One region of the Mesorhizobium sp. BR1-1-4 genome, then DNA from elsewhere that is predicted to be linked to it. Evidence: predicted binding sites of a transcription regulator. Region 1 holds the regulator's gene; each other region holds the start of a gene.

Region 1 (9,673 bases):
GGCAGGTGGGCAGGCGCCGGCGCCGGCTCCTGCCGCGGGCAGGATCGTGCGCGTGCGCCGGCAAATCGGCCTGGTATCCTTGCCTCGCCTGCGCCATGGCGTGACCCGGGCGGCGGAGCTTGAACTCGACCGAGGCATCGCGTTCCTGCTGGTGCCGGTCTGTCTGGCCGTTGGGGCGATCGCCTATTTCTCGCTGGCGTCCGAGCCCGACTTTGCAAAGCCCGTCGCGGTCGTGGTGCTGATGGCGGTCTGTGCCTTCGTCTCGCGTTCCTGGCCCAAAACCCATCTGTGTCTCATGGCAGTGCTGTTGTGCGCGCTGGGCCTGCTCGCGGCGAAGGTCGAAACATGGCGAGCCGGAACCCGGATGCTGGGTTCGGAAATCTCCACGCAACTGACCGGCCGCGTGGTCTCGATCGAGGAGATGGAGAGCGGCCGCATCCGGCTGACCATGGACGTGATTTCGACCGCCCGGCCGAAACTGCGCTATGCGCCGGAAAGGGTCCGGCTTTCCGCACGCAAGATACCGCCGGGAATGACCGCCGGCTCGCTCATCACAGGCTACGCCAAACTGTTGCCGCCGACCGGCCCGGTGCGGCCGGACAGCTACGACTTCTCTTTTGACAGCTATTTCGCCGGCATCGGCGGCAGCGGCTTCTTTCTCGGCAATCCAACGGTTGTTTCCGCCGACGACGGTGAGATGCCGCTATCGGCTCGCCTTTTTTCAGGCATCGAAAATGCCCGCGAAGCCATCGCCGACCACATCAGGGGCAGCGTCGGCGGCGCTGAAGGCGAGATCGCGGCGGCGCTGATCGTCGGCGTGCGCGCCGGCATACCCGATGAAATCAATGAAGCGATGCGGCGTACCGGCATCTATCACATCATCTCTATTTCGGGACTGCATATGGCGCTTGTGGCCGGCACCATCATGGGTCTGCTGCGTGGTGCCTTCGCGCTGTTTCCAGACTTTTCCGCGCGCCGGCCGGTGAAGAAATACGCGGCCGCCGCCGCACTGTTCTCGATCGCGGCCTATCTCATCATTTCCGGTGTCGTCGTTGCCGCCGAACGCAGCTTCATCATGCTGGCGGTGATGCTGATTGCCGTCTTCTTCGATCGCGCTGCGCTGACCATGCGCAATCTGGGGATCTCGGCGATCGCCGTCATCCTGGTCTCGCCTCATGAGGTCGTCGGCCCGAGCTTTCAGATGTCGTTCGCCGCGACCGCGGCCCTGGTTGGCGCTTATGCCGGCTGGGCCGATCACCGTGCGGGAAAGACGCGGCCACCGCCGCCAAAGCGATCGCTGCCCGGGTTCCTGACGCGAAAATTCCTGCTGGCGACAGGTGGACTGGCCATGACGTCCATTATCGCCGGCAGCGCCACGGCACTGTTTGCCATCTGGCATTTCCAGCGGGTATCGCCGCTCAGCCTGTTCGCCAATCTGGCCGTGATGCCTATCGTATCGGTCGTGATGTTCCTGGCCGTCGCCAGCGCGCTGTTGATGCCATTCGGATTGGATTGGCCGGCTCTCTACCTCATGGGCAAGGGCCTGACAGCAATGATCGCCGTGTCGGCGTGGATATCGGAGCGCTCTCCGGTCGATGGAGTCGGGCTGATTTCGCAGCAATCCGTGCTGCTGGTCACCGTCGCGCTGGTTATCGCGACGATGGCGACGACATGGCTGCGGCTCGCGGCGCTGCCATTCGCGCTCGCCGGCCTGTTGACTGTGTCGCACACGCGCGCGCCCGATGTGCTGATCTCGGAAGATGCGCGGCTGGTCGCGCTGCCGATCGGCAATGGCGAACTGGCCGTCAACCGGGAACGGCCGAACGAATTCGCAACCGACAACTGGAAGCGCGCCCTGATCTCCGAAACAATCGTCAAACCGGAAATGTTCGACACGACAGACAGGCAATTCGATGTTGCCAGTCCCACCGACCTGCCGCCGGGATCGCCCTTCTACTGCCGCGAAGGCCTGTGCCTTGCCAGGCACCCTTCCGGCGCGATCATTGCCTATGTCGAGGACCGCAAGACCACCTGGAAAGCCTGCGCTTTCGCCGACCTGATCATCGTCAATGACGCAACCGCCTATGACGCCTGCCACAATCCACTGGTTCTCGTCGTCACCAAACGGCAGCTCGCCCGCAAGGGAAGCGCTGCCGTCTTCTTCAATCCCCAGTCGGCCACGACCCGGGCCGCGATCGCATTTGCCGTCGACGGACCATATCGGCCCTGGCACGAACAGCGAAAATTCTCACGCGAGGCGAGGGGGCTGCCGCCGTACAAAAAACCCGACAAGCCCGATGACAAGCCGGTTCAGTAGCGCCTGATCAACCCGACCAGCTTGCCTTGTACCTTGACCCTGTCCGGCCCGAAAATGCGCGTTTCGTAGGCTGGATTGGCGGCCTCGAGCGCGATCGAAGCGCCTTTGCGGCGGAACCGCTTCAGTGTCGCTTCCTCTTCGTCGACCAGTGCCACGATAATTTCGCCCGGGCTTGCCGTGTCGGCATTGCGGATAATGACCGTGTCTCCATCGAAGATACCAGCCTCGATCATCGAGTCGCCCTTGACCTCCAACGCATAGTGCTCGCCGCCCATGATCATGTCCGGCGGCACCGAGATCGAATGCGTCTGATGCTGGATGGCATCGATCGGCACACCGGCGGCGATACGGCCCATGACCGGGATGGACACGGCTGAAACCGCGTCGTCGTCGTTGCCGGCCGCGGGCAGGCGCGAAGGCGCAGCGGCCGGCCTGATCTGGCGTCCGAGACTGCCTTGGCCAAGGCTGCCTTGGATGACGCTTGGCGAGAACTTCTTTGCCGCATTGAGGCCCGGCGCGATCGAGTCCGGCAGCCGCAGCACTTCCAGCGCGCGCGCCCGATTGGGTAGCCGGCGAATGAAGCCGCGCTCCTCCAGGGCCGTGATCAGGCGATGGATCCCCGACTTGGAGGCAAGATCGAGTGCTTCCTTCATCTCGTCGAAGGAAGGCGGTATCCCGCTTTCCTTGAGCCGTTCGTGGATGAACATCAGCAGTTCATGTTGCTTGCGTGTCAGCATGGCGGCCCCCAAGACATTGAACGAAAGGTTGAACCAGAATCGAAAAAACAAACCCAGAACAAACACTATCTGTTCCAGTTGTGTTCTGCAACCGTTTAAAGTTTAATGAATTTGTTAAGGGGTCTGAAGTTTTTTGCCCGCGACGGCGGGCGGCAACCAGTCCTTTCCGCCGTCGGCAGGCGCATTGAAATCGTTTTGGTTAATGGCCTGTGGCCCATCCGCCGACGAGGCTTTGGCATCAGTTAGTTGGAAGGCTTCTCCTCGGAGGGACGTATAATTCGCGGAGCCATTATTCGCGGAACGAAACGAAACCAAAATGCCAACGATTGGTAGCTTCGGGCGGCCATGGATCGGGGCGTTCGGCGCACTCCGGCCAGCGCGTTCGAATAGGCGTCGCGGAAGCGCTGAAGTTATCCCGAACCCGCCTTCAAGCTGCCGGCGCGAGCGGCGTATCTGGTAGCGCCGCTGTCTTCGCTGTGGACATAGACGTGCAGTGTGTAGCCGATATGCGCCGTCATCAGCGCCTTGGCCCGCTCGACGTCACGGTCGAGCGCCGCTTCCATGATCGCGGTATGGTGTTCGATCGCAATCGCTTCGCGTAGCGCTTCGATTGCCTCTTCATAGCCATCCTTGAGGCCGGCCGCGGCCCGCAGTGTCGGCGCCAGACCAAGAAAGCGATGATGCCGGCGCAGCTGATCCGAGATCGTCGAGCGGAACCGCAACAGCCAGTCGCATGTGGCGGCGCTCAGCAGCGCCGCATGGAAAGCCTCGTGGTTCTCGTCCCATCTGTCGACGGCCGCGTCCGAGGGATCGTCGACCGCCGTCTTGCAACGCGAGAGCCGGTAGTGGGCGGTGACCACGGCATCCTCCCACTCCCTGCCGCCTTTTTCCATCGATTCGAGGAACAGGGGTATCTCGATCACCATCCTGGCGCGTGCCAGATCCTCCAGCTCGGCCCGCGACACCGGAGCCACGGCAAAACCACGATTGCTGATCGCGGTGACCAGGCGTTCGGCCTCGAGCCGCGACAGGGCTTCGCGCAACGGTGTCCAGCCGACGCCATAGGTGCCGCGCAGCGCACTCAGTTTGAGCGGGGCGCCGGGCATGAGGCGCGTGGTCAGGATGTCGCGCCGCAACAGCTGATAGGCGGCTTCCGTTTTTGTGGAACTCGTTTCATTCAGCATGGTGATCAATCCGTCGTCTGGCGAAAAGTATATATGATAGTGCGTCACAGCAACAATTATATATAATGTTTGACACAGACCAGCGGACTCACCATGATCGCCGTAGTAGCCGCGTTTCCAAGCGGCCCTGATCAAATCTGGGAGGAAATGATGTTGAAGTCGAAATCCGCTTGGTTGTCGGGCTTGGCCCTGGCAGGCGCATTGATGGTCAGTGCCGGCAGTGCCGCGGCCGATCAGATCCGTATCGGCATTGCCAATTTCGGCGAGCATCCGCAATTGAACGCCGCCATAGCCGGCTTCAAGAAGGCGCTGACGGATAACGGCTTCGTCGAGGGCAAGGACGTCGTCTACACGGAGAGCCACACCAATTTCGATGCGTCGCTGGTGCCGCAGATGATCGCCAAGCTGCAGGCCGAGCAGCCCAAGCTGATCTACACCATCACCACGCCGGTCTCGCAGATCGCCAAGAAAGCGCTCGCCGGTTCCGGCATTCCGATCGTTTTTGCCGCGGTCACCGATCCGGTGGCGGCCAAGCTGGTGCCGTCATGGGACGCCGGAGACGAAGGCATGACCGGCGCCAGCGATCTGCAGGACGTCGCCGCGGTGATGGCCTTCACCAAGAAGCTGCTGCCGAACGCCAAGCGCTTCGGCGTGCCTTATAATCCCGGTGAGGCCAATGACGTTGCCTTGGTCGAAAAGATCAAGGCGGCGGCACCGGCCGCCGGTTTCGAGGTGGTGGAGGTCGGCATCGACAACGTCAACGACATCCAGCAACGCATCGCTTCGCTCGCCGGCAAGGCCGACGTGATCTACGGCCCGGCCTCGAACCTGATCCAGCCGGCGATCGCCGCTGTCTCCGCAGCCGCCCGCCAGGCCGGTATCCCGGTCGTCAACTCCGATGACAGCGCGGTCCGCAACGGCACCGTGCCGGCGAGCTTCGCGGTCAATTACACCCAGGTCGGCGTCAACGCCGGCAACATCGCCGCCGAGATCCTCAAGGGCAAGGATCCCAAGACGATCGTGCCGTCGCGCCCGGCCTACAAGGACCACATGGCAACGATCTCGCGCAAGGCGATGGCCGCGTTCGGCATCGAGATACCGGCTTCAATGGCCGATTGCGACTGCATCGTCGACTAACATCGGAACTGCTGGGGTGACGGCGTCGGCGCCATCATCCCGAGGTCAGGGAGAAACGATGCTCGAGATTCGATCCGCGCGCAAAGTGTTCTACAAGGGCCAGGCCGACGAGAAGGTCGCGCTGGACGGTCTCAGCCTGTCCTTGGCCACCGGAGAGTTCGGCATCGTCATCGGCTCAAACGGGGCCGGCAAGAGCAGCATGCTCAACGCCATTTCCGGCGCCCTGATCCTCGATTCCGGCCAGATCCTGATCAACGGCGCCGACGTGACTGCAATGCCGGTGCACAAGCGCGCCGCGAAACTGGCGCGCGTGTTCCAGGACCCGATGCGCGGCACCGCCGCCAGCATGACAGTTGCGGAAAACATGCTGCTGGCCGATTTGCGCTGCCAAAAGCGCACCTTGCGCCCGGGGCTGAACACCACCCGGCTTGCATCCTACAGGGAACGCCTGTCGATCCTGGGTCTCGGTCTGGAAAATCGTCTCGACACGCGCGTCGACCTGCTCTCCGGCGGGCAGCGGCAATCCTTGTCGCTGATCATGGCGGTCGGCGGATCGCCGGACTTGCTGCTGCTCGATGAGCACACCGCGGCCCTCGACCCGCGCACGGCCGAAATCGTCATGCAAGCGACCGTGCGCGCCGTCAACGCGCTGAAACTGACGACTTTGATGGTGACCCACAACATGCAACACGCCGTCGATTATGGCAGCCGGGTGATCATGCTCGATGCGGGCCGGGTGCTCCTGGAAGTCGCCGGGCGGGAGAAGGCGAGGGTCACGGTTATCGATCTGATCGGCCATTTCTCCGTCAAGACCGATCGCATGTTGCTGGCGAGCTGATCATCATGGGTTTTGTTGGGAACGTTCTCACCAGCTTCGTCGCGATCATGCCGGTCACCCTGGCGCAAAGCCTGATCCTGGCCTTTGTCGTGCTCGGGATCATGATCCCGTTTCGCATGCTGAATTTTCCCGATCTCACCAGCGAAGGCGCTTTTCCGCTGGGCGGCTGCGTCTGCGGCGTTCTCCTTGCCGCCGGCGCATCGCCGCTGATGGGCGTTGCTGCCGCCCTTGTCGCTGGCTTCGCGGCGGGCTGCTGCACCGCCTTCATCCATCTGCGCTTCCGCATCCACACGCTGCTTGCGGGCATCCTGATGATGACGATGCTCTACAGCATCAACCTTCGCATTATGGGCAAGTCCAACCTGTCCGTCTTCGGTTCGCCCTCGGTGTTCGACTGGGTGCCGTTCGCGCGGCCGGGTTTCCCCGCCAGCAAGATCGTCGTCGCGGGTCTCCTCGCGCTTGCCGCCTTCATGCTGCTCTACATGTTCTTCAGGACCGAGAAGGGGACTGCCGTGCGCGCCGTGGGCGCCAATCCTGACATGGCCGAGGCGCAAGGCATCAATGTCTGGGCCGCGACCATAGGCGGTGTCGGGCTGGCCAGCGCTTTTTCGGCGTCAAGCGGTGCGCTGATGGTGCAGTCGCAAGGCTTCGCCGACGTCAATATGGGCCTGGGAATTCTCATCAACGGCCTTGCCGCGCTGATGATCGGCGAAGCCGTCGTCGGCAAGCAGACGGTGTGGCGGCAATTGCTGGCGCCCTTCGCCGGCGCGATCATCTACTACCAGCTGGTGTCGTTCTGCCTTGCGGCCGGCATGCCGCCGCCTGACCTGAAGCTTGCCACGGGCCTGTTCGTACTGGCCATGCTTGCCTTGCCCAGCCTCAAGCGCAGCCGGGGTTCCGCACCGGTTCGCGAAGCGATTCGTGAGTAACCGGCGTGAATGACCAAGGCGTGAATAACCAGGGAATGTCACAAATTATGCCTGCAACGCTCGATCTCGCAGCCGTCGAAGCCATGGATGCGGCGGACCCGCTGCGTGCCATGCGCGACCGGTTCATCTTGCCGGAAGGCGTGATCTATCTCGACGGCAATTCACTCGGCGCCGCAGCACCCGCCGTCTTCGACGAGCTGCGGAAAGCCGCGACCCAGGAGTGGGCACAGGATCTGATCCGTGCCTGGAACACCGCCGGCTGGTTCGACATGCCGGTCGCGCTCGGCGACCAACTGGGGCGGCTGATCGGCGCGGCGGCCGGCCAGACGGTGGTCTGCGATACGACCTCGATCAACATCTACAAGGTGCTGCATGCCGCACTCGGCATGCGGCCGGACCGCTCGGTCATCGTCGCCGAGGGAGACAGCTTTCCAACCGATCTCTACATGGCCGAAGGCGTGGCCTCGACGCGCCCCGGCACGGTGTTGCGGCTTGAGGGCGTTGATGCGCCGACCATTGAGGAGCTGATCGACGAGCGCGTTGCGGTCATCCTGGTCAACCACGTCAACTACAAGTCCGGCCAGCTGCGCGACATGGCGGCACTGACATGCAAGGCCCATCAGGTCGGAGCGCTGATCGTCTGGGATCTCTGCCACACCGCCGGCGCGCTGCCTGTCGAGCTCGACAGCGCCAATGCCGATTTCGCCATCGGCTGCACCTACAAATATCTCAATGGCGGCCCGGGCGCGCCAGCCTTCATCTACGCCGCCGAGCGTCATCACGATAAAGTCCAGCAGCCGCTCAGCGGTTGGTGGGGCCATGCGCGGCCCTTCGCCTTCGAGCAGGGTTATGCGGCCGGCAGCGGTATCCGCCGGTTCCTGTGCGGCACGCAGCCGGTGTTATCGATGCGGGCGCTGAAGGGGGCGCTGGATATCTGGGACGATGTCGACATGGCGACGGTGCGCAAGAAGAGCATCGCGCTCACCGACCTGTTCATCCAGCTCGTCGAGACCAGATGCGGCGCCTACGGCCTGGAGCTGGAAAGCCCGCGCGACGGCAATCAGCGTGGCAGCCAGGTGTCCTTCCTCCATCCCAACGGTTACCAGGTGATGCGGGCCCTGATCGAGCGCGGCGTGATCGGCGATTTCCGTGCGCCGTCGACGATCCGCTTCGGCTTCACCCCGCTCTATGTCGGCTACGCCGATGTTTGGCAGGCGGTCGAGGTCCTGGAAGATATCCTGCGCACTGGCGCCTGGCAGGATGCACGCTTCGCGGTCAAGACGGCGGTGACCTGAAGCCGGCGCGAAGCCGGGAAAAATGTGACGCGGTTTCCGTCCAAAACCGTGCCAAAACAAAGAGTTCAGAGCCGGGTGCGAACCATCCACAGTTCCGGAAACAGGACGACCTCGAGCATCTTCTTGAGATAGGAGGCACCCGACGTGCCGCCGGTGCCGCGCTTCAGGCCGATGATGCGCTCGACGGTGGTGACGTGGTTGAAGCGCCAGCGGCGGAAATAGTCCTCGAAGTCGACCAGCTTCTCGGCCAGTTCATAAAACATCCAGTAGCGCTGCGGATCGCGGTACACCGTCTGCCAGGCGACCAGGACTTCTTCGTTCCCGGTCCGCGTCTCGCGCCAATCCGTGCGCTTTGCGTCCACCCCGATGTCGAAGCCATTGCGGGCCAGAAGCAGCAGCGCTTCATCGTAGAGCGACGGCTCGGCCAGGATCGCCTCCAGCTTCTGGCTGAGGTCCGGCCGGTGCTTGTGCGGCCCGAGCATGGCGAGGTTGCGGTTACCGGCCATGAACTCGATGGCGCGATACTGCCAGGACTGGAAACCCGAGGACTGGCCGAGCGCGTCGCGGAACTCGGTGTATTCGCTGGGCGTCATCGTGCGCAGCACGTCCCAGGCATTGTTCAACTGCTCGAAAATGCGGGCGACACGCGACAGCATCTTAAAGCTCGGTTCGAGGCGGTCGGCACGGATCGAGCGGATCGCCGCGCCAATCTCGTGCAAAGCGAGTTTCATCCACAATTCCGATGTCTGGTGCTGGATGATGAACAGCATTTCGTCATGCGCCGAGGACAGCGGTGTCTGGGCCTCCAGCACTTTCTCCAGGTGCAGATAGTCGCTGTAGGACATGCGCTCCTTGAACGACATCTCTGCGCCTTCAGAGGCCGGATCGTAAGGCTCGCTCAATTGATCTTCTCCGTGCGCAGCCGGAACCGCTGGATCTTGCCGGTCTGGGTCTTCGGCAGAGCGGCGATGAATTTGACCGATCGGGGGTATTTGTAGGGCGCGATGGCTGCCTTGACGTGGTCCTGCAGGCGCTTGACGGTCATTGCGTCTGGCGGGACACCTTGCACCAGCACGACATGCGCCTCGACGATCTGGCCGCGCTCGCCATCCTCGGCACCGATGACCGCGCATTCGGCGACATCGGGATGCGACAGCAGCGCCGCCTCGACCTCGGGTCCGGCGATGTTGTAGCCGGCGCTGACGATCATGTCGTCGGAACGCGCGGCGAAGTGGA
Region 2 (9,673 bases), on a different contig from region 1:
TCGACAAGGATGGCACGGTGACCGCCGCCAATGCCTCCGGCATCAATGACGGTGCCGCCGGCGCGCTGCTGATGAGCGAAGCGGAAGCCGCAAGGCGTGGCATCACCCCGCTGGCGCGCATCGCCTCCTGGGCGACCGCCGGCGTCGATCCGGCGATCATGGGCACCGGACCCATTCCCGCTTCACGCAAGGCCTTGGAACGGGCCGGTTGGTCGGCAGGGGATCTCGACCTTGTCGAGGCCAACGAGGCGTTCGCCGCACAGGCCTGCGCCGTCAACAAGGACATGGGCTGGGACCCCTCGATCGTCAACGTCAATGGCGGCGCCATCGCCATCGGCCACCCGATCGGCGCCTCGGGCGCCCGCATCTTCAACACGCTGGTTTTCGAAATGCGCCGGCGCGGCGCCAAGAAGGGACTGGCCACCCTATGCATCGGCGGCGGCATGGGCGTCGCCATGTGCGTGGAGGCTTTCTGATAGACTTTGGACGGGCGGCGCAAGCCGCCCGTTTCACATGTGGTGCCTGTAGCAAATCCAGTGCCTGCCAAGCCCGACAACAGGGCGATTTCAAAAAGGGGAAATGCATGACCAAGGTTGCAATCGTCACGGGTGGATCGCGTGGCATCGGCGCGGCGATCTCGATCGCTTTGAAGAACGCCGGCTATTCGGTTGCCGCGAACTACGCCGGCAACGACGAGGCGGCGGCGAAGTTCAAGGCGCAGACCGGCATTCCGGTCTACAAATGGTCGGTCGCCGACTATGACGCTTGCGCGGCCGGTATCAAACAAGTCGAGGCCGACCTCGGCCCTGTCTCGGTGCTGGTCAACAATGCCGGCATCACCCGCGACGCCATGTTCCACAAGATCACCCGCGAGCAGTGGAAAGAGGTGATCGATACCAATCTGTCCGGTGTCTTCAACATGACCCATCCGTTGTGGGGCGGCATGCGCGACCGCAAGTTCGGCCGCGTCATCACCATCTCCTCGATCAACGGCCAGAAGGGCCAGGCCGGTCAGGTCAATTACTCCGCCGCCAAGGCCGGCGACATCGGCTTCTCGAAGGCGCTCGCCCAGGAAGGCGCCCGCGCGGGCATCACCGTCAACGTCATCTGCCCTGGCTACATCGCCACCGAGATGGTCAAGGCAATCGACGAAAAGGTGCTCAACGAGCGCATCATCCCGCAAATCCCCGTGGGTCGCCTTGGAGAACCGGAAGAGATCGCGCGCTGCGTGGTCTTCCTCGCTTCGCAAGATGCCGGCTTCATCACCGGCTCGACCCTCACCGCCAATGGCGGCCAGTACTTCGTCTGAGACGTCTGCTCGCGCAGTCCAACGCTGCGGATCCATGCGTGCCCTGCGATAAGCGGACCGGAAAATCGGTCCGCTTCCAAATGGCGCCTAACTCTTGGAAGACGCCGCTGTGACGCAATGCCCCAATCCGGCACGCAAAGCTTAATGCCGGTAGGCGCGTCTGTGCGAACCCTGTGATCAAGCCTGTGGATTCTCGGTGGATAAGCTGTTCACAACACAAGATATTGGGGGAACAAAAAGAGAAAATACGGCCGGCGCTGCTTTGTCGCCGATTCGTTCCGGCTTTGAGCCCAATGTTAAGATTAATGGCCGCGATAAGCTGCTATTCTTTAACGCCGAATTAGGAAAGATTAACAGTTTCATAAGCTTAACAGGGCGCGCACCGAATCGCCCTCATCGTTCCCGGCGAAAGTTAACGGCAGGACCCGCCCAGCATAAAACGGGCCAGTTCGGTGATTCAGCATGTGGTGAGACTCGTGGTCACGAAATCCATATCTAGCCGTGAACAAAAGCTGAATCTGACGGAGTCGCCGATTCGTCGCTGATTCGTTCCAGACTCGTTCCAACTGTTAAGCAGGGGCTGATTTGCGGAGTGAGGCGGGCGTCTCCGGAACCCTGCCGGAACATTCTGCTTTCGCTTCGCGCCCGAAATCCCTATGTGTCGGCTGTCATACGCGCCGTCCTGGCACGCTCCCGACCACGAGAGGCCAGAAAGCCTTATTTCCGAGCCGATGAACATCCAGCCGAAACACAACGAGCCGCTGATCCTGTCGGGCCGCGACGTGACCGCCGTGCTTGGGCCGACCAATACCGGCAAGACCCATCTCGCCATCGAGCGGATGGTGGCGCACGAAACCGGTGTCATCGGCCTGCCGCTGAGGCTGCTGGCCCGCGAGGTCTACACGCGCGTCTGCGAAAAGGTCGGTGCCAACAAGGTGGCGCTGATCACCGGCGAGGAGAAGATCCAGCCGCCGGGCGCCAGATATTCGGTCTGCACCGTTGAAGCCATGCCGCGTGAAACCGACGCCGCCTTTGTTGCCATCGACGAGGTACAGCTGGCCGGCGACCTCGAGCGCGGCCATATCTTCACCGACCGCATCCTGCATCTGCGCGGCCGCCAGGAGACGCTGCTGCTTGGCGCGGCCACCATGCACGGCATTCTCCAGCGGCTGCTGAAAGGCATCTCCGTGGTGACGCGGCCGCGGCTGTCGCATCTGGCCTATGCCGGCTCCAAGAAACTGACCCGCCTGCCACGGCGCACCGCGATCGTCGCCTTCTCCGCCGACGAGGTCTATGCCATCGCCGAACTCATCCGCCGCCAGCAGGGTGGTGCGGCCGTCGTGCTCGGGGCGCTGTCGCCCCGCACCCGCAATGCTCAGGTGGCGCTGTTCCAGTCGGGCGATGTCGACTATCTCATTGCCACCGATGCGATTGGCATGGGCCTCAACCTCGACCTCGACCATGTCGCCTTCGCCCAGAACCGCAAGTTCGACGGCTACCAGTACCGCAATCTGACGGCGGCCGAACTCGGCCAGATCGCCGGCCGCGCCGGCCGGCATCTGCGCGATGGCACGTTCGGCGTCACCGGCCAGGTCGATCCGCTGGACGAGGACCTGGTCCAGAAGATCGAGGGCCATGACTTCGACCCGGTGAAGGTGCTGCAGTGGCGCACCGCCCAATTCGATTTCGCCAGCCTCGATGCGCTGAAGCGCTCGATCGAGACCAACGCCCCGGTCGAGGGCCTGACACGCGCGCTGCCGGCCGTCGATGCGCAAGCGCTCGAACATCTCTCCCGCGACGAAGACATCCGCGCGCTCGCCACCAACGCCAAGCGCGTGGCGCTGCTGTGGGAAGCCTGCGCCCTGCCCGACTATCGCAAGATCGCGCCTGCCCAGCATGCCGACCTCATCGCCTCGATCTACATGGACCTCGCCCGGCAGGGCCATGTCGACGAGAACTACATGGCCGAACAGGTGCGCCGCGCCGACACCACCGAGGGCGACATCGACACGCTGTCGCACCGCATCGCCCAGATCCGCACCTGGACATTCGTGTCGAACCGGCCCGGCTGGCTGGCCGATCAGGCACACTGGCAGGAAAAGACGCGCGAAATCGAAGACAGATTGTCGGATGCGCTGCATGAGCGGTTGACGAAACGCTTCGTAGACCGCAGGACTTCCGTCCTCATGCGGCGCCTTAGAGAAAATACCATGCCTGAAGCCGAAATCAGTCCTACCGGAACCGTCCTTGTCGAAGGCCATCATGTCGGCGAGTTGCAAGGGTTCCGCTTCACCGCCGACCAGACCGCCGGCGGCGAAGACGCCAAGGCCGTGCGCACTGCCGCGCAAAAGGCGCTTGCCGCCGAGTTCGAGGCACGCGCGGAGCGATTCGGCGCCTGCGCCAATGGCGATCTCGCGCTCGGTTCGGACGGCACGCTGCGCTGGATCGGCGCGCCGATAGGCACGCTGGTCTCGGGCGAAGACGCGCTGAAGCCGCGCCTGGTGTTGCTGGCTGACGAACAGCTGACGGGCCCGGCGCGCGACAAGGTCGCGGCGCGCGCCGAACGCTTCGTCAATTTCCAGATCGAGTCGTTGTTGAAGCCGCTGGTCGATCTGAAGAACGCCGAGCAGATTTCCGGCATCGGCCGTGGCATCGCTTTCCAGCTGGTCGAGAATTTCGGCCTCATCAACCGTCGTGACATCGCCGAAGAGATGAAATCCTTGGACCAGGAAGGCCGCGCGGCGCTGCGCCGGCTTGGCGTCCGCTTCGGCGCCTACCACGTGTTCGTGCCGGCGCTGATCAAGCCGGCACCCGCCGGGCTGGTGACGCTGCTGTGGGCGTTGAAGAACGACGGCAAGGACAAGCCAGGCTTCGGCGACGTCGTCCACGCGCTGGCGTCGGGCCGCACCTCTGTTGTCATCGACCCGGCCTTCGACAAGGCCTTCTACAAGCTCGCTGGCTACCGCAATCTCGGCCGCCGCGCCGTGCGCATCGACATTCTGGAGCGGCTGGCCGACCTGATCCGCCCGGCGACCAACTGGAAGCCCGGCCTTGGCCAGCGTCCGGACGGCGCCTATGACGGCCAGTCCTTCATGGTGACGCCGCCGATGATGTCGATCCTTGGCGCCACCGCCGACGACATGGAAGAGATCCTCAAGGGTCTTGGCTATCGCGCCGAGCCGAAGCCGGCCGCGGAAGTCAAGGCACGGCTGGAAGCGCAGGACAATGCCGCGCGGGAAGCCGCCGCGGCCAGGCAGGCAGCCGAAGAAGCAGCCCGCGCCGAACAAGCCAAGGCGGCGGAAGAGTCGGCCGCCGAGGGAGCCGAACTGGTGCCGGATGCGGCAGCCGCCGTGGAGACGGAGGTTCCAGCCGAAGTCGCAGCCGACGCGCCGGTGGAAGCTGTCGCGCAAGAGCAGGCGGAAGCCATCGCTGAAGTTGCCGAGGAACCTGTAGCCGAAGCCGCTGTTGAAGCCGCCGAGCCGGCGCCGGTTGAGCCGCGGGCCGAACCTGAAACTGCCGAGCCCACGGAGGAAACCGCAGCGGCGAAGCCCGCCGTCGAAGCCTCCGCGTCGACGGAAGCCGCCGAACCGGCTGCCGTGGCGGAAGCCGCCGGCGAACCCGTGCCGGAAGCCGAAGCGCCAAAGCCGATCCTGCTGTGGCGCCAAGGTCGCTTCGATCAGCGTCCGCGTCATCGCGACGGCCGCAACAACCGGCCGCAAAACGGACAGGCGCGCGGCCGAAGCAACGCGCCGGCCGGCGGCGAACAGGCAACAGCCGCGCCCGCGGACCGTTCCGCGCACGAAGGGCGCCGCGACGGCGCCGGAAAGCCGCGCTTCGACCGCTCGAAGTACAAGCCCAAGCCGCAAGCTGAGGGCGCTGAGCGCCGCGACGGCCGCCCGCAGGGCGAGCGTCCCGAGCGCCGCGAAGGCCGGCCAGACTGGAAGGGCGGCAGGCCGGAAGGCAAGGGTGCCGATCGCGGCGGAAAGCCCGCTTTCCAGCCCAAGCCGCGCGAGGAGCGCCCGGTGCGTTTCGATCCGGACTCACCCTTCGCCAAGCTCGCCGCCTTGCGCGACCAATTGAAGAAGTAAACTCGCTTCGATGGTTGCTGAAGGCCGTCAGCGCATCGACAAATGGCTGTTCTTCTCGCGCGCGGTGAAATCGCGCTCGCTGGCGGCCAAATTGGTGGTCGCCGGCCGCGTGCGCATCAATCGCGACAAAGCAGCGCAGGCCTCCGATCTGGTCAAGCCAGGCGACGTGCTGACCATCACACTCGACCGGCGTATCTTCGTCTGGAAGGTGCTCGGCGCTGGCGCGCGGCGCGGCCCGTCCGAGGAAGCCCGCACCCTTTATCAAGACATGTCGCCCCCGCCCGCACCGAAGGGCGACGCCCCGCCCGATGCTATCGCGGCGCTGCGCCAGGCAGGCAGCGGCCGCCCCACCAAAAAAGAGCGTCGCCAGACCGACCGATTGCGCGACGAAGATTGAGCCTGCCGATCGACGCAGATGTGCGCTCCCGCGGCAACGGCAACTAAAAGGGAATTTTGCACGGCAAACCAACGTCGGTGAGGGATGCGGGACCGTCGCGGCACCGCCGACCTGAAATTCAATTCCCAAACTCTGGCGCCGCTGGGAATGGCTACCCTTGCAAGCAGCCCATAAAGGCGTTACCTCACGGAAAAAGCCAACAAAAACGGGACGTCCCGGAGCCGACCGATGACCTATGTCGTGACCGACAACTGCATCAAATGCAAATACATGGACTGCATCGAGGTCTGTCCGGTCGACTGTTTCTACGAAGGCGAGAACATGCTCGTCATCCATCCCGACGAGTGCATCGACTGCGGCGTCTGCGAGCCGGAATGCCCGGCCGACGCGATCAAGCCCGACACCGAGTCCGGCCTCGACAAATGGCTGCAGATCAACACCGAATATGCCGATAAATGGCCCAACATCACCGCCAAGAAGGAGCCGCCGGCCGACGCCAAGAGCTTCGACGGCGAGGCCGGCAAATTCGAGAAATACTTCTCCGCCGAGCCCGGCGAAGGCGATTGACAACACCGCTGTAAAGGCTTGTATGACGCAGCGTAACAGGCACGCCGGATTAACCGCCTTGACAGGCGGCGATTGGTTGTGGCCTTCGCTTACGCAGCAAAACCTTGATTCTTCCGACTTTTTGTGTTACATCAGCGAAACATGCCGGTGACACAACGTCGATTTATGGCGCAGACGCCCCAAATCACTGAAAGGTGAAAATCCCATTCCGGACCAGAGCGATCTGGGCCAGGCGGTCGCAGTTGTTGCGGTTTGCCGGTCCCGGCTTTTCCGGTGGGTTCATCTGTTGTGCGGCTAATGATCGGTGACCCCGATCACGTGAGTTCAGCCGGCACCGCCGCCGGCCCACAACAAGGAGTTCAGGGCGTAATGGCAACGATCACCCCGCAGAAGAAGTCCACAGCTGCACGTCACGGTTTCAAGACCGGCGAGTTCATCGTCTATCCGGCGCATGGCGTCGGCCAGATCGTCTCGATCGACGAGCAGGAAGTGGCCGGCCACAAGCTGGAACTGTTCGTCATCGACTTCCAGAAGGACAAGATGCGCCTGAAGGTGCCGGTCGCCAAGGCGACCTCGATCGGCATGCGCAAGCTGTCGGAAGAGGATTATGTCGAGCGCGCGCTGAAGGTCGTGCAGGGCCGCGCCCGCGTCAAGCGCACCATGTGGTCGCGCCGCGCCCAGGAATATGATGCCAAGATCAATTCGGGCGACCTGATCTCGATCTCGGAAGTCGTGCGCGACCTCTATCGCGCCGACAACCAGCCGGAGCAGTCCTATTCCGAACGCCAGCTCTACGAGGCGGCACTCGACCGCATGGCCCGCGAGATCGCGGCCGTCAACCGCATGTCGGAAACCGAAGCCGTGCGCCTGATCGAGGTCAACCTCAACAAAGGCCCCAAGCGTGGCGCCAAGGCCGACAATGAGGAAGCCGAGCAGGAAGAAGCTGCCTGAGCTTTTTCGCATTCAAGTTGACGAAAACCCGGCCTCGCGCCGGGTTTTTGTTTTTGGGGAAGGCCGCGATTGTCGCGCCTATGCGCCTCCGTCTTTCTCCGCCGCCTCCTGCTTCAGCGTGGCGATAAACCGCTTGGTGCGTTCGCGCTCCGGATTGCCGAACAGCTTGGCGGATGGCCCTTGCTCGACGATCACGCCAGCATCGAGGAACACCGCCTCCTGGGCGATCTTGGAGGCCAGGCGCAAATCATGCGTCGCCATCACCATAGTCGTTCCCTCGCTGGCGAGCTGACCCAGCACATCGACCACCTCCTGCGCCAGCTCCGGATCGAGCGCCGAAGTCGGTTCGTCGCACAGCAGTACCTTCGGCGATGGCGCCAGCGCACGGGCGATCGCCACGCGCTGCTGCTGGCCGCCCGACAACGTCGCCGGCCAGGCATCCGCCTTGTGCACCATGCCGACCTTCTCCAGCAGCGCGAGTGCCCGCTCATGTGCCTTCTGCGGCGACCATTTGAGCACCGTGACCAAGCCTTCCATGACATTTTCGATGGCTGTGCGATGCGGAAACAACTGGAAATTCTGGAACACCATGCCGGTCTGCAGGCGCAGACGCCTTATGTCCGCCGCCGGCACCTTCCCGCCCGGGCGGAACTCAAGCGTCTCGTCGCCGATCCGCACCGTGCCCGAAGTTGGGATCTCCAGCAGGTTGATGCAGCGCAGCAGGGTGCTTTTCCCCCCGCCGGAAGGGCCGACAAGCGCGGTGACGCTGCCTTCGGCGATGGCGACAGTCACCCCCTTCAGCACGAGATTGTCGCCGAAACGCTTTTCGATGTTGGTGAGACTGATCATGAGCGTGCCTCCAGGAAGCCGCCATAGCGGTTGAGCCGCTCCTCCAGTCGCGTCTGCAAGGCCGACAGTACCGAACTCATCGCCAGATAGAGGATCGCCGCCTCGACATAGAGGATGAGCGGCTCATAGGTGGTGGCGACGATGCGTTGCGCCGCCTGGAACATCTCCGGCACGGTGATGGCGGCGGCCAGCGACGTGTCCTTGACCAGCGAGATGAAGGTGTTGGAGAGCGGCGGTACCGCCACCCGTCCGGCTTGCGGCAGAATGGTGCGCCGCATCGCCTGGCTCCAGGTCATCCCGATCGAATAGGCGGCCTCCCACTGGCCCTTGGGCACCGAGCCGATGGCCGCCCGGATGATTTCCGACGTGTAGGCCCCGATGTTGAGCGTGAAGCCGATCAGCGCCGCCGTGAAGGCGTCAAGCAGGATGCCGACCGACGGCAGGCCGTAGAAGATCAGGAAGAGCTGCACCAGGAGCGGCGTGCCGCGGAAGATCCAGACATAGAAGCGCACGAGCGCCACCAGCGGCTTCGGGCCGAACAGCCTGCCGAGCGCCGCGCCCAGCCCTACCGTCAGGCCGAGCACGAAGGACAGCAACGTCAGCGGCACGGTAAAGATCAACGCTGCCCACAGCAGCGAGGGCAGCGAGTCCAGCATCAGTTGCAGCCAGTGCGGCACGAAAGATCCTCCGGAATGGACGGGGAACGTCATCGAAGCGCGAATGCGCCAGCCATATCACGACAAAAGCGGCGAGCCGTCAAAGACGACTCGCCGCTGGATACATCACAGGGCGACAGCCGGCCCCGCTTGGTGAATTACTTCGAGACGTCCTGGCCGAAATAGGTGTCGGCGATCTTCTGGTAGGTGCCGTCCGCCTTGATGTCGGCCAGCGCCTTGTTGATGGCCGCGACCAGCTCCGGATCGCCCTTGCGCACGATGACGCCGGAGTAATCGGCATTCTCTTCCTGGGCGGCGATCTTCACATTGGCGTCGGGCTTGTGCTTCTTGAAGTCGAGGAACGACAGGCTGTCATTGATGGTAGCGTCCGCACGGCCGGTCAAAAGCAGCTGGATCGACTGGTCGAAGCCGTCGGTGCCGACCAGTTCGGCGCCATTGGACTCGGCCAGCTTGCCGAAATTGGATGTCAGCGACTGCGCCGACTTCTTGCCCTTGAGGTCGGCGAAGGTCTTGATGTCGGTGTTGTCGCCGCGCACGATCAGCACTGCCTTGGAGGCGATATAGGGATCGGAAAAGTCGTACTTGGCCTTGCGGGCGTCGGTGATGCCGACTTCGTTGATGACGGCATCATAACGGTTGACGTCGAGGCCGGCGATCAGCCCGTCCCACTTGCCTTCGAGGAACTCAGCCTTGACGCCGAGCTTATCGGCGATCGCCTTCGCGATCTCGACATCGAAGCCAACCAGCGCGCCGGAAGCGTCATGGTAGGTGAAGGGAGCGTAGGTGCCCTCCGTACCGACTTTGATGATTCCGGCCTGCTTGATCTGGTCGAGAT
Region 3 (9,673 bases), on a different contig from region 1:
ATCGACGTGATCTGCGACAAGCCGCTGTCGACGACGCTGGCGGACGCCGAGGCACTGGTTGCACTCGCGAAGGCGAAAAACCGCCGCTTCGTCGTCACGCTCAACAACACCGGCTACGCGATGGTGCGCCAGGCGCGCGAGATGGTGATGGCGGGCGAGCTTGGCCGGATCGTGTCGGTGCATGGCGCCTACATCCAGGACTGGCTGACCAAGCCGATCGACGCCGACGGCCAGAAGCAGGCGGAATGGCGCACCGATCCGGCGAGGGCGGGGCAGTCGGCGGTGCTGGCCGATATCGGCGTGCATGCCTTCAACCTGGCAGGCTTCATTTCGGGCCGCGAGGCCGAGACGGTGTCGGCCGATCTGTTCACCGCGGTGCCCGGACGTCGGCTCGACGACAATGCCCATGTGCTGGTGCGCTGGACCGATGGGGCACGCGGCACGATCCTGGCCAGCCAGACATCGCCCGGCCACTACAACGACCTCTCCGTGCGCATCTATGGCGACAGGGCCGGGCTCGAATGGTCGGGCGGCCGGCCGGAGGAACTGCGCTTTTCCAGGTACGGCGAGGAAACCCGCACGCTGGTGCGCGGCGGCCATGGCTCGACGGAGGAATCCCGCCGCGTGTCGCGCATGCCGGCGGCGCATCCGGAGGGCTATATCGAGGCGTTCGCCAATTTCTACCGCGACGCCGCCGACATCATCCGCGCCCACCGCTCGGGCGGCGCGGTGGATCCGGCCCGAGCGGCGCAAGTGCCGGACGTGATCGACGGGGCGCGCGGCGTGAAGTTCGTCGCCGCCGCGGTGGAGTCGAATGCTGCAGGCGGGGCTTGGACCGCGGCCAGGTTTGCGGGATGAACAGCCGACCTCCGAGGGGGAGATCGGCAGCTTTTGCCGTCGGCAATTATTCGATACCCAACTGTTCTGCCAAATCCGACAGCATCGGGCGCTGACCCTGCAGAATCTTCACCCCGGCTTCGGCCAAGGTGAACCAGTCGGCCCTGTCGACCTCCGGGAATTCCTTCATCGATCCCGACCGCGGCGGCCATTCCATGGTGAAGGTGTTGCTCTTGATGGCGGCCACATCGATGTCGGTCTCGACGGACCAGGCCATGACGATCTTGCCGCCCGGCTGCCTGTAGTCGCCGAGGCGCGCGAAAGGGCCGCCGACCTTGATGCCGAGCTCTTCCTCGGTCTCGCGTCGTGCCGCCGTCAATTCGTCCTCGTCCTCGTCGATGAGGCCCTTCGGGATCGACCAGGCGCCATCGTCCTTCTTTGCCCAGAACGGGCCGCCGGGATGAACCAGCAGCACCCCGATACCGTCATCGCTCCGGCGATAGATCAGCAGACCCGCGCTGCGTTTTGCCATGTTTGCATGTCCGTTTGCGGCACCGGTGCGAAGCCGGCCGATTCTGAGCGATCATGGCTGCCGATCTTGCACCTGGAAATTGCGACGCTATGTCAGATGCATCCGCATTGCACCTCATACGCGAGTCCGGCAAACTGATAGCATCGTTTCTGGGGCGGCGTCGAAAATCAGGTGAGGCGTCCGAATGCAGCTGGGTCTGATCGGCTACTACAGCGACTTCGTGGTCTATCCCCTGGTGATCGCCATACTGGGGGTGGCCGGACTGATCGAGGCCGGAGAAGAAAGCGCGCCGGACTGGGTCGGCACGATGCTGATCTGCCTTGGCCTGTGGACGCTGATCGAATATGTGCTGCACCGTTTCGTGCTGCACCACGTCCCCTGGATCCGGGACCTGCACGACCGTCACCACGTCGAGGAGCGCAGTCCGGTGGGCACGCCGACCTGGCTCAGCCTGGGCGTGCATGCGCTGGTGGCGTTCCTGCCCGTCTGGATGGTCTCCGACTTCGCGACCGCCAGCGCGGTGAGTTGCGGGTTGATGCTGGGCTATCTCTGGTACATCAGCGTCCACCACATGATCCACCACTGGCATCCGGCCCATCCGAGCTATCTCTACACGCTCAAGCGCCGCCACGCGGTGCACCACCATATCGACGACAACGCCAATTTCGGCGTGACGTCGATATTCTGGGACCGGATTTTCGGCACCGCTAGGCTTTGACGTGGGGAACCTTTCGACCAGGCGACCAACTTCATTCGTGGTCTGCCGGGCGACGGGAAACGCCCAGCCTGAAATCCATATCAGGCCGAGCGATCTGGCCAGAATAACCAGATGAGCGCGGCGGCCATCAGAACCCAAATTCCGACTATGAATGCGAGGCCGCCGCGGCTGGTCGGCCTCGATCGGCGAATGGCCTCCGCGCGAAACTCCGCCATCAGATCGGCGGGGATCAACTTCACCGCGAGCAGGATGCCAAGCGGTACGATGATCAGATCGTCTAAATATCCGAGTACGGGAATGAAATCGGGTATCAGATCGATAGGACTGAGCGCGTAGGCGGCGACCATGCCGGCGGCAAGTTTGGCGTACCAGGGAACGCGAGGATCGCGGGCGGCCAGCCACAGGGCCATCACATCGCGCTTGATGGCTTTCGCCCATTGCTTTGCCTTGTCGAGGACAGTCACCCGGCAACTCTCTTTAGAAGGCCCCGAACATCGGCGTCTCCGCTCCTTCCCTCGATCATTGCAGCGATGTCGACGATCTGCAAACTGACCCCGCCGCGCAACGGGCGTGCCGTGAAGAAGGCCTATTGAAAGCCGGCGCTGGTGACGACCACCGCGCCGCCTGGTTCGGGACGTCGATCCGCAAAGCGTGAGCGACGGGGAGGGCTCCTCCGCTCACAATTCCTTCTCCGCTAGTTCCTGAATGCGTCGGGCAGCGAGCGGGCCGCTTCCAGGGCCACCGTACCTTAGCCGACCGCCTGTTTGCCGAAACGCTGACGGATCTTGTCGATAAGGCGGCCGAGGAGGCCTGGCCGGCGATTCATCGCCTCCCGGTTGGCCGCCTGTTTCTCCAGGTACCCCGCCAGCGCCAGGTCGTGGCGCTGCGGCGCGACCCGGTCCGGAGACCGCGACGTAAGCCAGGGATCGCCGTAGAACAGGAGCGGCCAGTCTGTTGGGTGCGGGAGCAACATGGTATTCTCCATGACAGTTGTCAGCAGCACCGTGCGTCACACCCGTCGGACTCGCGTTCGCGCCAGCGTGACGAAATCGTGAAAAGCGTCGCGCGACGCAGAAAGCCGGTTGAATTGGTATCGGCACCGGTAAAGGATTGCCGCTGAAGCTGTGGTGGATCCGATGGCGCGCCTCTCACTGTTGGGTGGGTTCGATTTCGCTGGCGGTGCCGTGGCCCCGTCCTTCACCCGCAAGGCGCGCGCCATGGTCGCCTATCTTGCGATCCATTCGGGGCATTCGCTCTCGCGCGAAAAGCTTGCCGCCCTGCTGTGGGGCGACACCGGCGAGCCGCAGGCACGCATGAACCTTCGGCAGGCTCTTTCTGTCGTGAGGAAGGCTATGCCCTCGGCCCATGGCATTCGCTTCCTGACCGATGGCGACAGCATCATGCTGGCGCTGGATGATCTCGATTTCGACGTCGCCCGGTTCGAGGTGCTGGCCGCCGAGGCGGCACCCGAGCAGCTTGAGCAGGCCATCAGCCTCTATCGAGGCGATCTCCTCGATGGCTTCAGCCTGAAGGAGGAACCCTTCGAGGACTGGCTGCGGATCGAACGCGCACGGCTGCGGGCCACGGCCGTCTTGGTGCTGGAAAAGCTCGTCGCGCATTACTTCGCGCAGAACGATCTGGCGTCCTGCGTGCAGGCGGCGACACGCTTGCTAGCCTGGGAGCCGCTGCGTGAAGACATCCACCGGGCCTTGATGCGGGCCTGTGCGGCCCAGGGCCGCGTCAATTTGGCGCTGAAACAATATGAGCTCTGCCGCGACGCCTTGCAGCGCCAGCTACGTGTTCAGCCGGAACCGGAAACGAGGCAGCTCTATGAACAGCTTCGCGCCCGACGCACAGCGTCGGCGGCCCCAGCAGCAGCCGGGCCGGTTGCGCCCGGTGCTCAGGCTGCATCGCCGCCGACCCACTATGTCAAATCGGCTGGCAGCAACATCGCGTATCAGGTAACGGGCAACGGCCCCGTAGACCTCATTTATGTGCCAGGCTGGGTTTCCAATCTCGACCTTGCCTGGGCATCGCCCAGGCTGGCGCATGTCCTGCACCGTCTCGGCTCTTTTTGCCGGCTGATCCGGATGGACAAGCGCGGCACCGGACTGTCGGATCGCAATGTCGGCCTGCCGACGCTCGAAGAGCGTATGGAAGACGTGCGCGCGGTCCTGGACGCGGTCGGTTCGAAGCGTACCGTCCTGTTCGGCAGCTCCGAGGGCGGCAGCATGTGCATGCTGTTTGCCGCGACCTATCCCGAACGCACGGCCGCCCTCATCTTGAACGGGACCTATGCCCGAGGCGTATGGGCGCCGGACTACCCCTGGGCCAAAACCAAGGCGCAGGTGGAAAGAGAACTCGTCGCCATCGAGCGCGAATGGGGAGAGCCGGCCGACCTCAGCAATGCCGCGCCCAGCCTGATGAACGATGCATTCGAGCGCGAATGGTTCGCGGCCTTCCTGCGCAATTCAGCTTCGCCCGCCGATGCGATCTCGCTGTGGTACTGGAGCACCGAAATCGACGTTCGGGAGATCCTGGGAGCCATCCACGTTCCAACGCTGATCCTTCAGAGAACGGGCGATCGCTGGGTCAAGGCCGAGGAGGGGCGCTACCTGGCGAAACACATACCGGGAGCGAGCTACATCGAGCTCGCGGGCAACGACCATGTCATCTGGGGGGAAGGCTCCGATCGCCTGATCGATGAGATCCAGTCCTTTGTCAGCGGCACCTTGCCGGCGGCACCCGGCGAGCGTGTGCTGGTCACCATTCTCTGCGTGGACATCACCTCGCCATCTGCGTCCCCCGATGGCCGGGATTTGAGGCGGGGATATGTCGACGCGATCTGCGATCAAGTCCAACTGGCCCAGGGCAGGGAGATACGGCGCAACGCGAATGGCCTCCTCGCTGCCTTCCAGCGTCCGACGCGGGCGATCCAATGCGCCATGGCGATCCGCGACGGTTTGAAGCCATCCGGCCTCGGCGTCCGTGCCGCGGTGCATATTGGCGAGTGCGAAAAGCAAGACGGTGATTTAACCGGCACCGCCATCGACCAAGCAGTGCTGATGCTCGACCAAGCCTTGCCGGGCGAGATCGTTACGTCGCGCACAATCCGCGATCTCGTGCCGGGCTCCGGCCTTGTGTTTACAGAGCGCGGCGGGACGGAAACAGGCGCCGTGCCGGGAGGCGGGCAACTCTATTGGGTCGGTGCAGCGTCGGCCCGACAGTAGCGAAGCGCCATGGTGTCGGTTGGCGCGCCGTCGGGGACAGTCCCTTTTCCACTCAAAGCTCCTTTTCCGCCAGCTCCCTGAATGCGTCGGGCACCGAGCGGGCCGCCTCCAGCGCCACCGTACCGTAGCCGACCGCCTGTTTGCCGAAACGCTGGCGGATCTTGTCGATGGCGCGGTCGGCGCCGAAGCGCGCGAGGCCTTTTTGGCTGCCCGGGCGGCGCTTCTCGTCGGCGAGGCCGAGCGGCAGGTCGAGCTGCAGTTCGGCGCTCTCCTCCAGGTGCGAGACCGAGATCGCCAGCAGCGAGATCGTTTTCTCCCGGGGATGCTCGGCGAGCACGCCGCGCACCAAATCCCCTGCGATCTCGGCCAGCATGGCGGTCGCCGAGATCGGCTGTTCCAGCGTGATCGAGCGCGTGACGGCGCTGAGATCGGCAAAGCGCACGCGCACGGTTACCGTGCGGCCGGGACGGTTCTTGGCGCGCAGCCGGCTGGCGACGCGATCGGCCAGATGCAGCAGTGTCGGCACGATCACTCGCGCCACGGCCGGCTTTTGCCCGAGCGCCGATTGCGCGCCGGCCGAGTGCGCCCGGCGCTTCGTCTCCAGCTTGCGCGGATCGCGGTTCCACGACAGCGCCGCGAGCTTTTCGCCGGCCGCGGGGCCTAGCAGCCGGGTCAGGGCGCCGCTGTGGGTCCGGGCCAGCTCGCCGATGGTCTCGACGCCGATCTCGGCCAAGCGCGCCCTGGTGGCCGGGCCGACGCCCCACATCAGCGAGACCGGCAAATCGTGCAGGAAGGCAAGCTCGGTGCCGGGCTCGACCACCACCAGCCCGTCTGGCTTGGCGACTTGCGAGGCGATCTTGGCCAGATGCTTGGTGCGAGCCACGCCGATCGAGATCGGCAGGCCGAGTTCGGCCCGCACACGGCCGCGGATCGCCGTCGCGATTTCCCGCGGGGAGCCGAACAGATGCGTGCAGCCGGCGACATCAGCGAAGGCCTCGTCGATGGAGATGCGTTCGACCACCGGCGTGAAATCGTCGAGCACCTTGATCGCCGCGTCGCCCAGCCGCTGGTAGTGGCTGAAATTGCCGCCGACGAAGATCAATTGCGGGCAAAGCTCGCGCGCCTTGCGTCCCGGCATGCCGCCGCGCACGCCAAAGGCGCGCGCTTCGTAAGAGGCGGCGAGCACCACGCCGCCGCCAACCGCGATCGGCTTGCCGCGCAGCGACCGGTCGAGCAGTTGCTCGACCGAGGCATAGAAGGCGTCGAGATCGGCATGCAGGATGGTGGCCGTCGTTTCCATCCTGTTCCGCTCATCCGCGATTGCTGATAGACAGGAACCTATAGTGAACAAACAGAGATCGTTGTCAATTGGGTCTTTGCTGCATCGGTGTCCTTTGGGCGTAACCGAGGCGCGTAAAGTGCCTCCTTTTCCCACAGGGCGGAGGAGGCAGCGCCACTTCCTAGACAACATGCTCCGCCCGCAGTGCCGCCTTCATCCGTTCCAGCGCCGGCTCGCCGCCGGCCGCCAGTTCGTCGGCGATACGGGCGAGTTTGTCGTCGGATTTGCGGTGCTTGCTGCCCCAGGCGCCGAGCGTGGCCAGCACAGGCAGGAGATCGATGCCGGCTTCGGTCAGCCGGTAGATCGCCTTCAGCCCGTGGCTAGGGTCGTCGCTGCGGGTGAGGATGCCTTCGTCCTGCAGCGTCTGCAGCCGCTCGGCCAATGTGCGCGAGGAGATGCCTTCATCGGATTGGAGGAACTCGCGAAAATGCTTTTTGCCGGCGAAGACCAGGTCGCGGATGATGAGCAACGTCCAGCGATCGCCGAGCAATTCCAGCGACAGGCTGATCGGGCAGCCGGATCTTTCACGCGTCGACATCTCTACGGTTCCATTTTTAAATCACTTTACTATTGACATCGTTCTTTCCATCAGTCAAATGCTTCCAAAAGTAAATCGTTGGGCCGCAACTTGGCCAGCAGGAGGACGTCATGAGTCAGGCCGTCGGGAAAATCAGCTCACCAAGAACCGTCGTGGTCATCGGGGCCACCAACGAGGTTGGCAAGGCGGTCGCCCAGGTCCTGACCGGGCGGGGGCATATTGTGCGCGGCGTGGCGCGCAGCCTGGGTGTCGCGCTTGACGATAACGACGCGCTCGCCTCCGCCTTTTCCGGTGCCGACAGCGCCTATGTAATGATTCCGTTCGACGTCACGGCGCCGGATCTTCATCGCTTCGAAGATGAAGTCAGCGAGCGGCTGGCGGCGGTGATCGCGAAGTCAGGCGTGCGCCGCGTCGTGCTGCTCAGCGGCCTCAACGCCCATCTCAGGATGGGAACTTCGCTCGGCGCCGCCTTGATGGAGGACCGGCTGGCGGCGCTCGGCCTCGACGAACTGGTGTTTTTGCGCGCCTCGTTCTTCATGGAGAACTTCGCCAAGGGCATGGGCTTTGTCCAGCAGGCCGCTTCCGGCATCTTCATGACGCCGTTCCGTGGCGATCTGCCGATGCCTTTGATTGCTGCCAGCGATCTCGGCCAGCGCGCCGCCGCCCTGCTGGACGCTACGCGTTTTCCAAGCGAGCGGATTATCGAATTGCATGGCGGCGGCTATTATACCTTCGAGCAGGCCACCACGATCCTGGGCAGCGCGATGGGGAGGCAGGTCACTTACAAGGCGGCTCCATTCACTGAGGCGCGCGCCGGGATGATCGCCAACGGTCTGTCACCGAGCTTTGCCGATGCGCTCGGCGAAACGGCGGCGAGTTTCAACAAGCGTGAACGCTGGGCACTTGAGGCACCGTCAATCCGCAACGCCACGCCGACCACTTTCGAGAGCTGGGCACAAGCCTTTGCCCGTTCGCAAAGCGCGGCGTGATCCTTCCTGCCTGGAATCCGGAAACGAGGAGAACCCCATGAAAAAGCTGATCCTTCAGATGCAGATGTCGGTCGACGGCTTTGTCGGTGCCAATGAGAACCACCCCTGGCAACTTTGGGGATGGGGCGACGACATCGGCTGGGACGAGGAACTGAAGCGTGATTTCAACGCGGTGTTTGCCGGCATCGACACCATCCTGCTCAGCCGCAAGATGGCTGAGGAAGGTTACCTCACCCATTGGGGCAACGCGGCGCGGAAATACCCGGCCGATCCGTTCTATGCCTTCGCCCAGCGTATCGTCGAAGCGCGCAAGGTGGTGCCGAGCGACAGGCTCGAGACCTCGCGATGGGAGCGCACGACGGTGGTGAGCGGCGACCTGCCGCGCGAGGTCAACGCATTGAAGGCGGGTGAGGGCGGCGACATGGCCGTCTTCGGCGGGGCCGGCTTTGCGTCGGCGCTGATCGCGGCCGGGTTGGTCGACGAGTTCCAGCTGTTCGTCAATCCGGCGGTGCTGGGCGCCGGCCGCCGGATCTTCGATGAGGGCGGGTTCCGAAACCTGCTTCTGCTTGGTTCGAAGGCTTATGCCTGCGGCATGGTGGTCAGCCGCTACGCGCCGGCGGGCTGATCGCCGGCGCGCAGGCCGCACGCCGGTAAAAAGACGTTTGGCCGGAATCCTTTGCCCACTTCTCTTCGTCTTCAAGGTGGGTCGCCGGAAGGGCGGCCACATCAATGCTGAATGGAGAGACAGATGATCCTGGTGACAGGCGCCACCGGCCTGAACGGCAAGGCAGTCGTGCGCGAGTTCGCGCGGCAGAAGCATCAAGTGAGGGCGCTGGTTCGCGATCTCAACGGGGCATCCGCGGCAGGGCTCGGCGGACTTGCCGGCGTCGAGCTGGTCGAGGGCGACATGCGCCGGGCGGAGACGCTTGGCGCGGCTCTCGATAGTGTCGATCGCGTGCTGATGATTTCGACCGCCGCGCAAGACATGGTCGAGACGCAGTGCCGTTTTATCGACGCCTGCAAGCAGGCCGGCGTCGCGCATGTGGTGAAGTTTTCCGGTGCCGAATCCAACATCGGCTATGACGCGACGAAGTTCCGCTTCACGCGCATGCATGAGCAGGTCGAGCGCTATCTCGAAGGAGCCGGCATGGCGTGGACGCATCTGCGCCCCAGCCAGTTCATGCAGGTCTATCTGCGCGACGCGCCGACCATCGCCGCCGAGGGCGCCTTCTATCTGGCGCTTGGCGGCACCGAACTGTCGCCGGTCGATGTCGAGGATATCGCCAAGGTCGCCGTCCGTCTGCTGCGCGATGGCGGCCATGAAGGCGAGAGCCTCGACATGACCGGACCCGAGGCGCTGACGATGAGCGACATCGCGGCGCGGATTTCGCAGGCGATCGGCAAGCCGGTCCGCTACGTCGACATCAGCCCGCAGGACCGCCGGCGCAACCTGCTGGCCGCCGGCGTCCCCGCCGACTTCGCCGATGCGC

The links. The regulator LexA, encoded in region 1, represses DNA repair genes until DNA is damaged. The targets are predictions, from matches to a motif close to TGTTCNNNNTGTGTTCNG.
Region 2: the regulator LexA is predicted to act here: its motif matches at 1,857-1,874, upstream of LB571_RS00815 (helicase-related protein).
Region 3: the regulator LexA is predicted to act here: its motif matches at 6,650-6,667, upstream of dinB (DNA polymerase IV).

The regions. Positions count from the first base shown of each region.
Region 1 covers NZ_JAIUIB010000009.1:167,530-177,202, reverse strand. The annotation lists gene LB571_RS20715 (ComEC/Rec2 family competence protein) at 1-2,317, shown strand, start outside; gene lexA (transcriptional repressor LexA) at 2,311-3,054, opposite strand; gene LB571_RS20705 (GntR family transcriptional regulator) at 3,465-4,238, opposite strand; gene LB571_RS20700 (ABC transporter substrate-binding protein) at 4,389-5,375, shown strand; gene LB571_RS20695 (ABC transporter ATP-binding protein) at 5,434-6,213, shown strand; gene LB571_RS20690 (ABC transporter permease) at 6,219-7,142, shown strand; gene kynU (kynureninase) at 7,190-8,437, shown strand; gene kynA (tryptophan 2,3-dioxygenase) at 8,503-9,339, opposite strand; gene LB571_RS20675 (AMP-binding protein) at 9,336-9,673, opposite strand, start outside.
Region 2 covers NZ_JAIUIB010000001.1:153,977-163,649, forward strand. The annotation lists gene LB571_RS00800 (acetyl-CoA C-acetyltransferase) at 1-476, shown strand, start outside; gene phbB (acetoacetyl-CoA reductase) at 584-1,309, shown strand; gene LB571_RS00810 (hypothetical protein) at 1,506-1,808, shown strand; gene LB571_RS00815 (helicase-related protein) at 2,041-5,397, shown strand; gene LB571_RS00820 (RNA-binding S4 domain-containing protein) at 5,408-5,794, shown strand; gene fdxA (ferredoxin FdxA) at 6,023-6,361, shown strand; gene LB571_RS00830 (CarD family transcriptional regulator) at 6,731-7,312, shown strand; gene LB571_RS00835 (amino acid ABC transporter ATP-binding protein) at 7,391-8,161, opposite strand; gene LB571_RS00840 (amino acid ABC transporter permease) at 8,158-8,838, opposite strand; gene LB571_RS00845 (amino acid ABC transporter substrate-binding protein) at 8,976-9,673, opposite strand, start outside.
Region 3 covers NZ_JAIUIB010000008.1:82,760-92,432, reverse strand. The annotation lists gene LB571_RS18605 (Gfo/Idh/MocA family protein) at 1-858, shown strand, start outside; gene LB571_RS18600 (NUDIX domain-containing protein) at 905-1,369, opposite strand; gene LB571_RS18595 (sterol desaturase family protein) at 1,554-2,087, shown strand; gene LB571_RS18590 (YkvA family protein) at 2,168-2,551, opposite strand; gene LB571_RS18585 (hypothetical protein) at 2,836-3,060, opposite strand; gene LB571_RS18580 (alpha/beta fold hydrolase) at 3,224-5,317, shown strand; gene dinB (DNA polymerase IV) at 5,370-6,617, opposite strand; gene LB571_RS18570 (winged helix-turn-helix transcriptional regulator) at 6,778-7,194, opposite strand; gene LB571_RS18565 (NmrA family NAD(P)-binding protein) at 7,305-8,183, shown strand; gene LB571_RS18560 (dihydrofolate reductase family protein) at 8,221-8,808, shown strand; gene LB571_RS18555 (SDR family oxidoreductase) at 8,932-9,673, shown strand, end outside.